DNA from 3 places in the Isoptericola sp. NPDC056578 genome. Region 3 is predicted to be linked to each of the others. Evidence: riboswitches for the same ligand, from Rfam matches in the RefSeq annotation. Region 3 holds a riboswitch; each other region holds the start of a gene.
The links. Region 3 has a riboswitch for thiamine pyrophosphate ahead of ACFQ80_RS20800 (ECF transporter S component). Riboswitches for the same ligand answer to the same signal wherever they lie in the genome.
Positions count from the first base shown of each region.

Region 1 (2,249 bases), on a different contig from region 3:
CGCCTGGGTGACCTTCGCCGTCCAGCCCGGCACGGGCTCCACGGACACGCTGGTGAACGGGGTGTCGGTGGGGAGGTCGACCTTCACGGCGGTGGTCGAGGCCTCGGCGGACTCGTTCGGGACCTTGAAGGTGAGGGTGGCGTACGACCCGGCCTCGGCCGCGTCGGGGGTCACGGTCACGTGCGCGGAGGCGGCGGCCGCGCCGAGGACGAGGGCCGGCACGGTGAGGGCGGCGGCGCCGGCGAGGCGGCGCGCGCGGAGGGCAGGGGTGAGGGCAGGGATGGTCCTGGACATGGGTGTGCTGCTCCTGGTGCTCAGGGGTGGTCAGGGGTCGTCGGACGACGAGGGACCCGCCCCCGTCCGACGACGGACCAGGGCAGGGTCAGGCGGCGCGCACGAGGGCGCCCGGGAGCAGCGGGGGGCCTCGTGGCGGGGTGCGCCGGACGGCGCGGGCCCGGAGGGGGTGCCAGGTGCGCCCGACGACGACGGCGGGCTCGCGGACGACGGGCGGCGCCGCCGGGCCCAGCACGAGGACCGCGACGAGCCGCAGCTGGCCCGCGACGTTGACGGCCGCTCGGTCGCCCGCCGCGAGCAGCAGGGCGGTGAGCAGCACCGCGGCAGCGTGCGCGGCGAGCATCCAGGACGTCGTCCCGGGGTCGTCCGCGTGGTGCAGGTGCAGCCCGCCGCCGGTCGCGGGCCCGAGGGAGCCCGGGCCCAGCGCGTGCAGGGCGTGCCCGTCCGGCGCGGCCCCCGGCGTCGAGGGCAGGGTCGTGAGCAGGGTCGCGGGTGAGGCGCCGGTGCCCGCCGCGCCGAGCACGGACAGGGTCGTGTGCTGCACGAGCTGGAGCGCGACCATCGCGGGCAGCAGGCGGGGGAGCGTCAGCCGGCGGCGGGCGGTCCACACCGCGAGCGGTGCCGTGAGCGCCACGACGACGAGCCAGGCGAGGGGTGCCCCGGGGAGCGCGCCGCCGGCCAGGAGGTGGGCGGCGGCCGCGATGCTGAGCGTCGTGCCGGCGACGAGGAGCTCGCGCGCACGACGGACGACCACGGGCACCCCCGCACCCTACCGTGCCGCGAACAGGCCGCGGGCCTGCGGCGCAAGGCCTGGCGAAGTGTCGCGGGACGCCGACACGCGCCGCGGGACGCCGCCCGCCCCCGCGCGGGCCTGGGCTACGGTGGGCGGCACGACACGGGGTGCGTCCCGACCGGTCATCGCCGCGACATCGTCACGACGACGTCGCGACCCGGCCGGCGGGCGCTGAGAACACACCCGTCGAACCTGATCTAGCTCGTACTAGCGAAGGGATGTCGACATGAGTGCGCGTGCACCTGAAGACAGCTCCGCCGGCAGCGCCGGCTCCACCGCCCCTGCTCCCGCGGCCCCGGCGCCGACGAGGGGCAGTCGCCCCCGCGTCCTGGCCGTCGCCGGGTCCGACCCGTCCGGGGGCGCCGGGATCCAGGCGGACCTCAAGTCGATCGCGGCCGCGGGCGGCTACGGGATGGCGGCCGTCACGGCCCTGACCGTGCAGAACACGCGGGGGGTGCGCGACGTGCACGTGCCGCCCGCCGCGTTCCTGGCCGCGCAGCTCGACGCCGTCACCGACGACGTGGCCGTCGACGCCGTGAAGATCGGGATGCTCGCCTCGGCCCCCGTGGCCCACGCCGTGGCCGCCTGGCTCGACGCCCTGCCGCCCGGCGCGACGGGCGCGCGACCCGCCGTCGTCCTGGACCCGGTGATGGTCGCCACGAGCGGGGACCGCCTGCTCGACCCGGCGGCCGAGGACGCCGTGCGGGACCTGCTGTCCCGGGTGGACGTCGTGACGCCGAACCTGCCCGAGCTCGCGGTCCTCGCGCAGGAACCGTCGGCCGCGGACTGGCCCGCCGCGCTCGAGCAGGCGCGACGCCTGGCCTCCCGGCACGGGGTCCTGGTGGTGGCGAAGGGCGGCCACCTGGGCGCCTCGGGGACGGGCGCGACGGGGGCGGGGGCCCCGGACGCGCTCGTCGGGCCGCAGGGCGTGCTGGCGGAGCTCCCCGGGCCGCGCCTGACCAGCACCTCCACCCACGGCACCGGCTGCTCGTTGTCCAGCGGCCTGGCCGCGCGGTACGCGCGCACGAGGGACTGGACCGAGGCGCTGCGCGGCACGAAGGCCTGGCTGACCGCGGCGATCCGGGCGGGGGCGGCCCTGCGCGTCGGCGGCGGGAACGGGCCGGTCGACCACCTGGTGGGGCTGCGCGCCGGCGGCGCGGAG
Region 1 covers NZ_JBHTVC010000004.1:71,528-73,776, forward strand. Annotated here, with positions in the region: gene ACFQ80_RS02850 (YcnI family protein) at 1-294, opposite strand, end outside; gene ACFQ80_RS02855 (hypothetical protein) at 383-1,054, opposite strand; TPP riboswitch at 1,181-1,323, shown strand; gene ACFQ80_RS02860 (bifunctional hydroxymethylpyrimidine kinase/phosphomethylpyrimidine kinase) at 1,314-2,249, shown strand, end outside.
Region 1: another riboswitch for thiamine pyrophosphate. It lies ahead of ACFQ80_RS02860 (bifunctional hydroxymethylpyrimidine kinase/phosphomethylpyrimidine kinase); the one in region 3 lies ahead of ACFQ80_RS20800 (ECF transporter S component).

Region 2 (2,249 bases), on a different contig from region 3:
TCCGGCGCGGCGTGCACGGAGTCGCCGTGGCTCATCCAGGTGGTCTGGTGGTCGGGGGAGCCCGCCAGCAGCACGCCCGCCTCGCACACCTCGACCTCGGTGCCGCCGTACTCCCTCTGCCCCGTCTGCGCGACGGTGCCGCCCAGCGCCTGCGCCATCGCCTGGAAGCCGTAGCAGATGCCGAGCACCGGCACGCCGGCCTCGAACAGCGCCGGGTCCACGAACGGGGCGCCCGTGGCGTACACCGACGACGGCCCGCCCGAGAGGATGATCGCCGCCGGGTTCTTGGCGAGCATCTGCTCGGTGGTGAACGTGTGGGGCACGATCTCGGAGTAGACGCGGGCCTCGCGCACGCGGCGCGCGATGAGCTGCGCGTACTGCGCGCCGAAGTCGACGACGAGGACCGGTCGCGGCGTGGGCGCCAGGTCGGCGGTGGTGGGGGTGTCGGTGGCGGGAGACGTCACCGAGCCATCGTAGCCGCCGGACGGTACCGCTCCCGGGCCCGTCCCACGGGTCACGCGGTGGGGTAGGTCACCTCGACACCGCGGCGGCGCGCCGGCCGTCGGCGGTCAGGCCAACCGCTCCCGCAGCTCGCGCGCGGCGCGCCCGGGGTCGGGCGCCTGCGTGATCGCGCGCACGACGACGACGCGCGACGCACCGGCGTCGAGCACGGCGTCCAGCCGCTCGGCGTCGACGCCGCCGATGGCGAACCACGGCGTCGTCGGGCGGGTCGCGGCGACCTCGCGCAGCAGGTCGAGCCCGACGGCCGCACGGCCGGGCTTGGTGGGCGTGGCCCACAGCGGGCCGACGCAGAAGTAGTCGACGTCCGGGTCGGCCTCGGCCTCGGCCGCCTGCGCGGCGGAGTGGGTGGAGCGGCCCAGCACCGGGCCCGGCCCGAGCAGCGACCGGACCGCCGGCACGGGCAGGTCGCGCTGCCCCATGTGCACGACGGGAGCGCCGGTCAGCCCGGCGACGTCGGCCCGGTCGTTCACCGCCCAGAGCGCGCCGTGCTCCGCGGCGACGCGGGCCACCACGGCCTGCAGCTCGAGCTCGCGCGCGACGTCGAGCGTCTTGTCCCGCAGCTGCACGACGTCCACGCCGCCCGCGAGCGCCGCGTGCAGGAAGTCCTCGAGGTCGCCCCGGTCCTCGCGGGCGTCGGTGCACAGGTACAGGCGGGCGTCGGCGAGCCGGGCGCGGGTCGTGGTCACGCCGGCCAGGGTAACCACGGCCCGGGTTACAGTGGCCGCGCACGGGAGCCCCGCTCGGGGCTGAGAGGGCGTAGGAGCCGACCGTCGAACCTGATCTGGGTCATGCCAGCGAAGGGAGCGCACATGCCCACGTCCACCGGTCCGTCCGCCACCCCCTCCGACGTCGTCGTCGTCGGCGGCGGGATCGTCGGTCTCGCGGTGGCCTGGCGGGCCGCGGACGCCGGCCTCGCCGTCACGGTGCTCGACCCGGCGCCCGGCGACGGCGCCACCCGCGCGGCCGCGGGGATGCTCGCGGCCGTCAGCGAGGCGGACTTCGGCGAGCGGGACCTCGCGCGCCTCAACCTCGCGTCGGCCGCCCGCTGGCCCGCGTTCGCCGCCGACCTCGCCGCCGCGACCGGTCGCGACGTCCCGCTGCTGCGTGCCGGGTCGCTCGCCGTCGCGTACGACGCCGACGACCTCGCCCTCCTGCGTCGCGTGCTGGCGCTGCACCGGGAGTGGGGCCTCGCGTCCGCGGAGGTCTCCGTGGCCGACGCCCGGCGCCGCGAGCCGTACCTCGGGCCGCGGCTCGCCGGGGCGGCCCGCGTCGAGGGCGACCTGGCCGTCGACCCGCGGGGCACGCACGCGGCACTCCTCGAGGCGCTGACCCGCGCGCCGGGCGGCACGGTCGTCCGCCGCGCCGCCGTGCGCCTGGAGCGGGACGCCGCGGGCCGGGTGGTCGCGGCGCACGACGCCGCCGGGGTGCGGCACGCCGCCGGGGCGGTGGTCCTCGCGGCCGGCGCCGTCCCTCCCGCGGGGCTGCTCGACGGCGCGCCGGAGGTGCGCATGCCGGTGCGGCCCGTCAAGGGCGTGACGCTGCGCCTGGACGCCGGGCCGGGGCTCGCCCTCGAGCACGTGGTGCGCGGCACGGTGCAGGGCCGGCCGGTGTACCTCGTGCCGCGGGGCCCGGGCACCGGCGCCGGCCCGGGCAGCGGGCCCGGGCACCGGGAGATCGTCGTCGGCGCCACCAGCGAGGAGCGGCCGGACGACCGCCGCGCCGAGGCG
Region 2 covers NZ_JBHTVC010000054.1:29,035-31,283, reverse strand. Annotated here, with positions in the region: gene guaA (glutamine-hydrolyzing GMP synthase) at 1-464, opposite strand, end outside; gene thiE (thiamine phosphate synthase) at 570-1,208, opposite strand; TPP riboswitch at 1,240-1,342, shown strand; gene thiO (glycine oxidase ThiO) at 1,332-2,249, shown strand, end outside.
Region 2: another riboswitch for thiamine pyrophosphate. It lies ahead of thiO (glycine oxidase ThiO); the one in region 3 lies ahead of ACFQ80_RS20800 (ECF transporter S component).

Region 3 (2,249 bases):
GCCGGGCAGCGGGTCGCCCAGCACGCCCGCCAGGGCGTGCAGCACGGTCGACTTGCCCGCCCCGCTGGGACCGACCAGCCCCAGGCGCTCCCCCGCGCCGACGGTGAGGTCGAGGCCCTCGATCGTCGGGGCCCGGCGCCCGGTGGGCCGCCAGCACAGCCCTCGCACGCGAACCCGGACGTCGTCGTGCGCCACGCCGTCAGGCCGGCGCGCGGTCGACGGCACGGTCGACGGCGCGGTCGGCGAGGTCGCGACCCGGGCCGAACGCGTCGAGCACGCCCGCCCGCGCGAGGGCGCGCACGAGCGCCGCGCCCCCGAGGCCGGCGAGCAGCGCGCCGGAGAGCCCGAAGAGGCCCAGGTACGCCAGGCGGAAGCCCCACTCCCAGTCCGGGTAGTACGCGAACCACTCGTACACGGCGCCGCACGCGCCCGCCGCCGCGCCCGCCAGGGCCGCGACCGCGGCGCCGAAGCGCCGGTAGAGGAACAGGGCGAGGACGAGCTCGGCGCCGAAGCCCTGGACGACGCCGGAGACGATCGCCGAGAAGCCCCAGCCGGCGCCGAGCAGCGCCTCGACGCTCGCGGCGACGACCTCGGCGAGCAGCGCCGCGCCCGGACGGCGGACGATGAGGCCGCCCAGCACGCCGCCGAGCAGCCAGCCGCCCCCGAGCAGCCCGGTGGCCGGCGGGAAGGCGACCGCCAGCCCGGCTGAGAGCAGGTGGTAGAGCTGGGTCCAGCCCCAGAAGACGACACCGACGGCCACGCCGAGCATGGCCACGGTGACGAGGTCGACGGTGCGGTACCGCAGGGACGCGCTGCGCGCGAAAGTGGGCGCGGACATTCCAGGTAACTCCCTTCGCCGGTGCTAACCGGAGCAGGTTCCAAGGGTCTGCGGCTGTGCCCGCACTCTCAGCGCCCCTTCGACGGCGCTCCCCTGTCATGGGTGTCTTCAGATGTGACTTCAGGTGTGACTTCACGGCGGCCGACGACGCGGCCGCAGGTCCGACCCTAGGCGACGACGGCGTCGGCGCAAGGGCGTCCCGCACCGTGAAACCCCTGGTCACGCAAGAAGGCCCGGAACCGTGTGGTTCCGGGCCTTCTCGTCGGGGTGGAGCTGAGGGGACTCGAACCCCTGACCCCCTGCATGCCATGCAGGTGCGCTACCAGCTGCGCCACAGCCCCGAGAACCGACTCTCGCGGCCGACGGGCGACCGGGCGATTCGTCTGATTCGGTGCGTTCCTCCGGGCTTGCGCCCCTCGGGAACGTCGATATCTTAGGCAGACTTCGGGCCAGGTTCCAAATTCCAGTCCGGCCCCGCCTGCCAGCGGTCCAGGGGGTACCCCGCGCCCACGTTGTGCGCCACGAGGCGCCAGGCGGGCACGGCACCCTCGCCCGCACGGTGCAGGTGCGACCAGTGCACGTTGTGCATCCCCGACAGCCCGCGCCACGTGGTCGGGTCGAGCCCGAGCAGCGCCGTCACCGCCAGCGAGATGGCGGCGCCGTGCGACACGACGACGAGCGTCGCGTCGTCGTCCAGGTCGCCGGCATGCTCGGCCAGGGCCTCGGCCATGCGCTCCGCGACCGCCGCCTTCGTCTCGGCCCCCGCGCCCACGGGCTCCGCGCCCAGGCGCCAGGCGGCGTACTCCTCGGGCCAGCGCTCCTGCAGCTCCGCGCCCGTGAGGCCCTCCCAGGCGCCGAAGCCGCGCTCGCGCAGGCGCTCGTCGGTGACCAGGGGCTGCCCGCCGAGCGCGTCCGCGTACGCGGTCGCCGTCTCGACGGCGCGCCCCAGGTCGGACGACACGATGCGCGTCGCGCGGTGCGACGACGCGAGCGCGGAGCCGCCCTCCGCCGCCTGCCAGCGCCCGACCTCGTCGAGCGGGATGTCGATCTGCCCCTGCAGCCGCAGGGACGCGTTGTAGGCGGTGCGGGCGTGCCGCAGCAGGACGACGGTGCCGGCCGTCACCGCTCGTCGCCCGCGAGACGGATCGCCCCGTCGCCCCCGCCGTCGCCGTACTCGGCGGCGGCCGCCGCGCCGTCACCGCCGCGCGCGTCCTCCGGCAGCTCCACCGCCGGGCAGTCCTTCCACAGCCGCTCGAGCGCGTAGTACACGCGGTCCTCGGCGTGCTGCACGTGGACGACGACCTCCCCGAAGTCCAGCAGCACCCACCGCGCCTGCGCCTTGCCCTCCCGACGGATCGGCTTGGAGCCGGCGAGGAACATCGCCTCCTCGACGGCGTCCACGATCGCCGAG
Region 3 covers NZ_JBHTVC010000078.1:785-3,033, reverse strand. Annotated here, with positions in the region: gene ACFQ80_RS20805 (ABC transporter ATP-binding protein) at 1-195, opposite strand, end outside; gene ACFQ80_RS20800 (ECF transporter S component) at 200-838, opposite strand; TPP riboswitch at 832-943, opposite strand; tRNA gene ACFQ80_RS20795 (tRNA-Ala) at 1,107-1,179, opposite strand; gene ACFQ80_RS20790 (histidine phosphatase family protein) at 1,272-1,961, opposite strand; gene rsfS (ribosome silencing factor) at 1,958-2,249, opposite strand, start outside.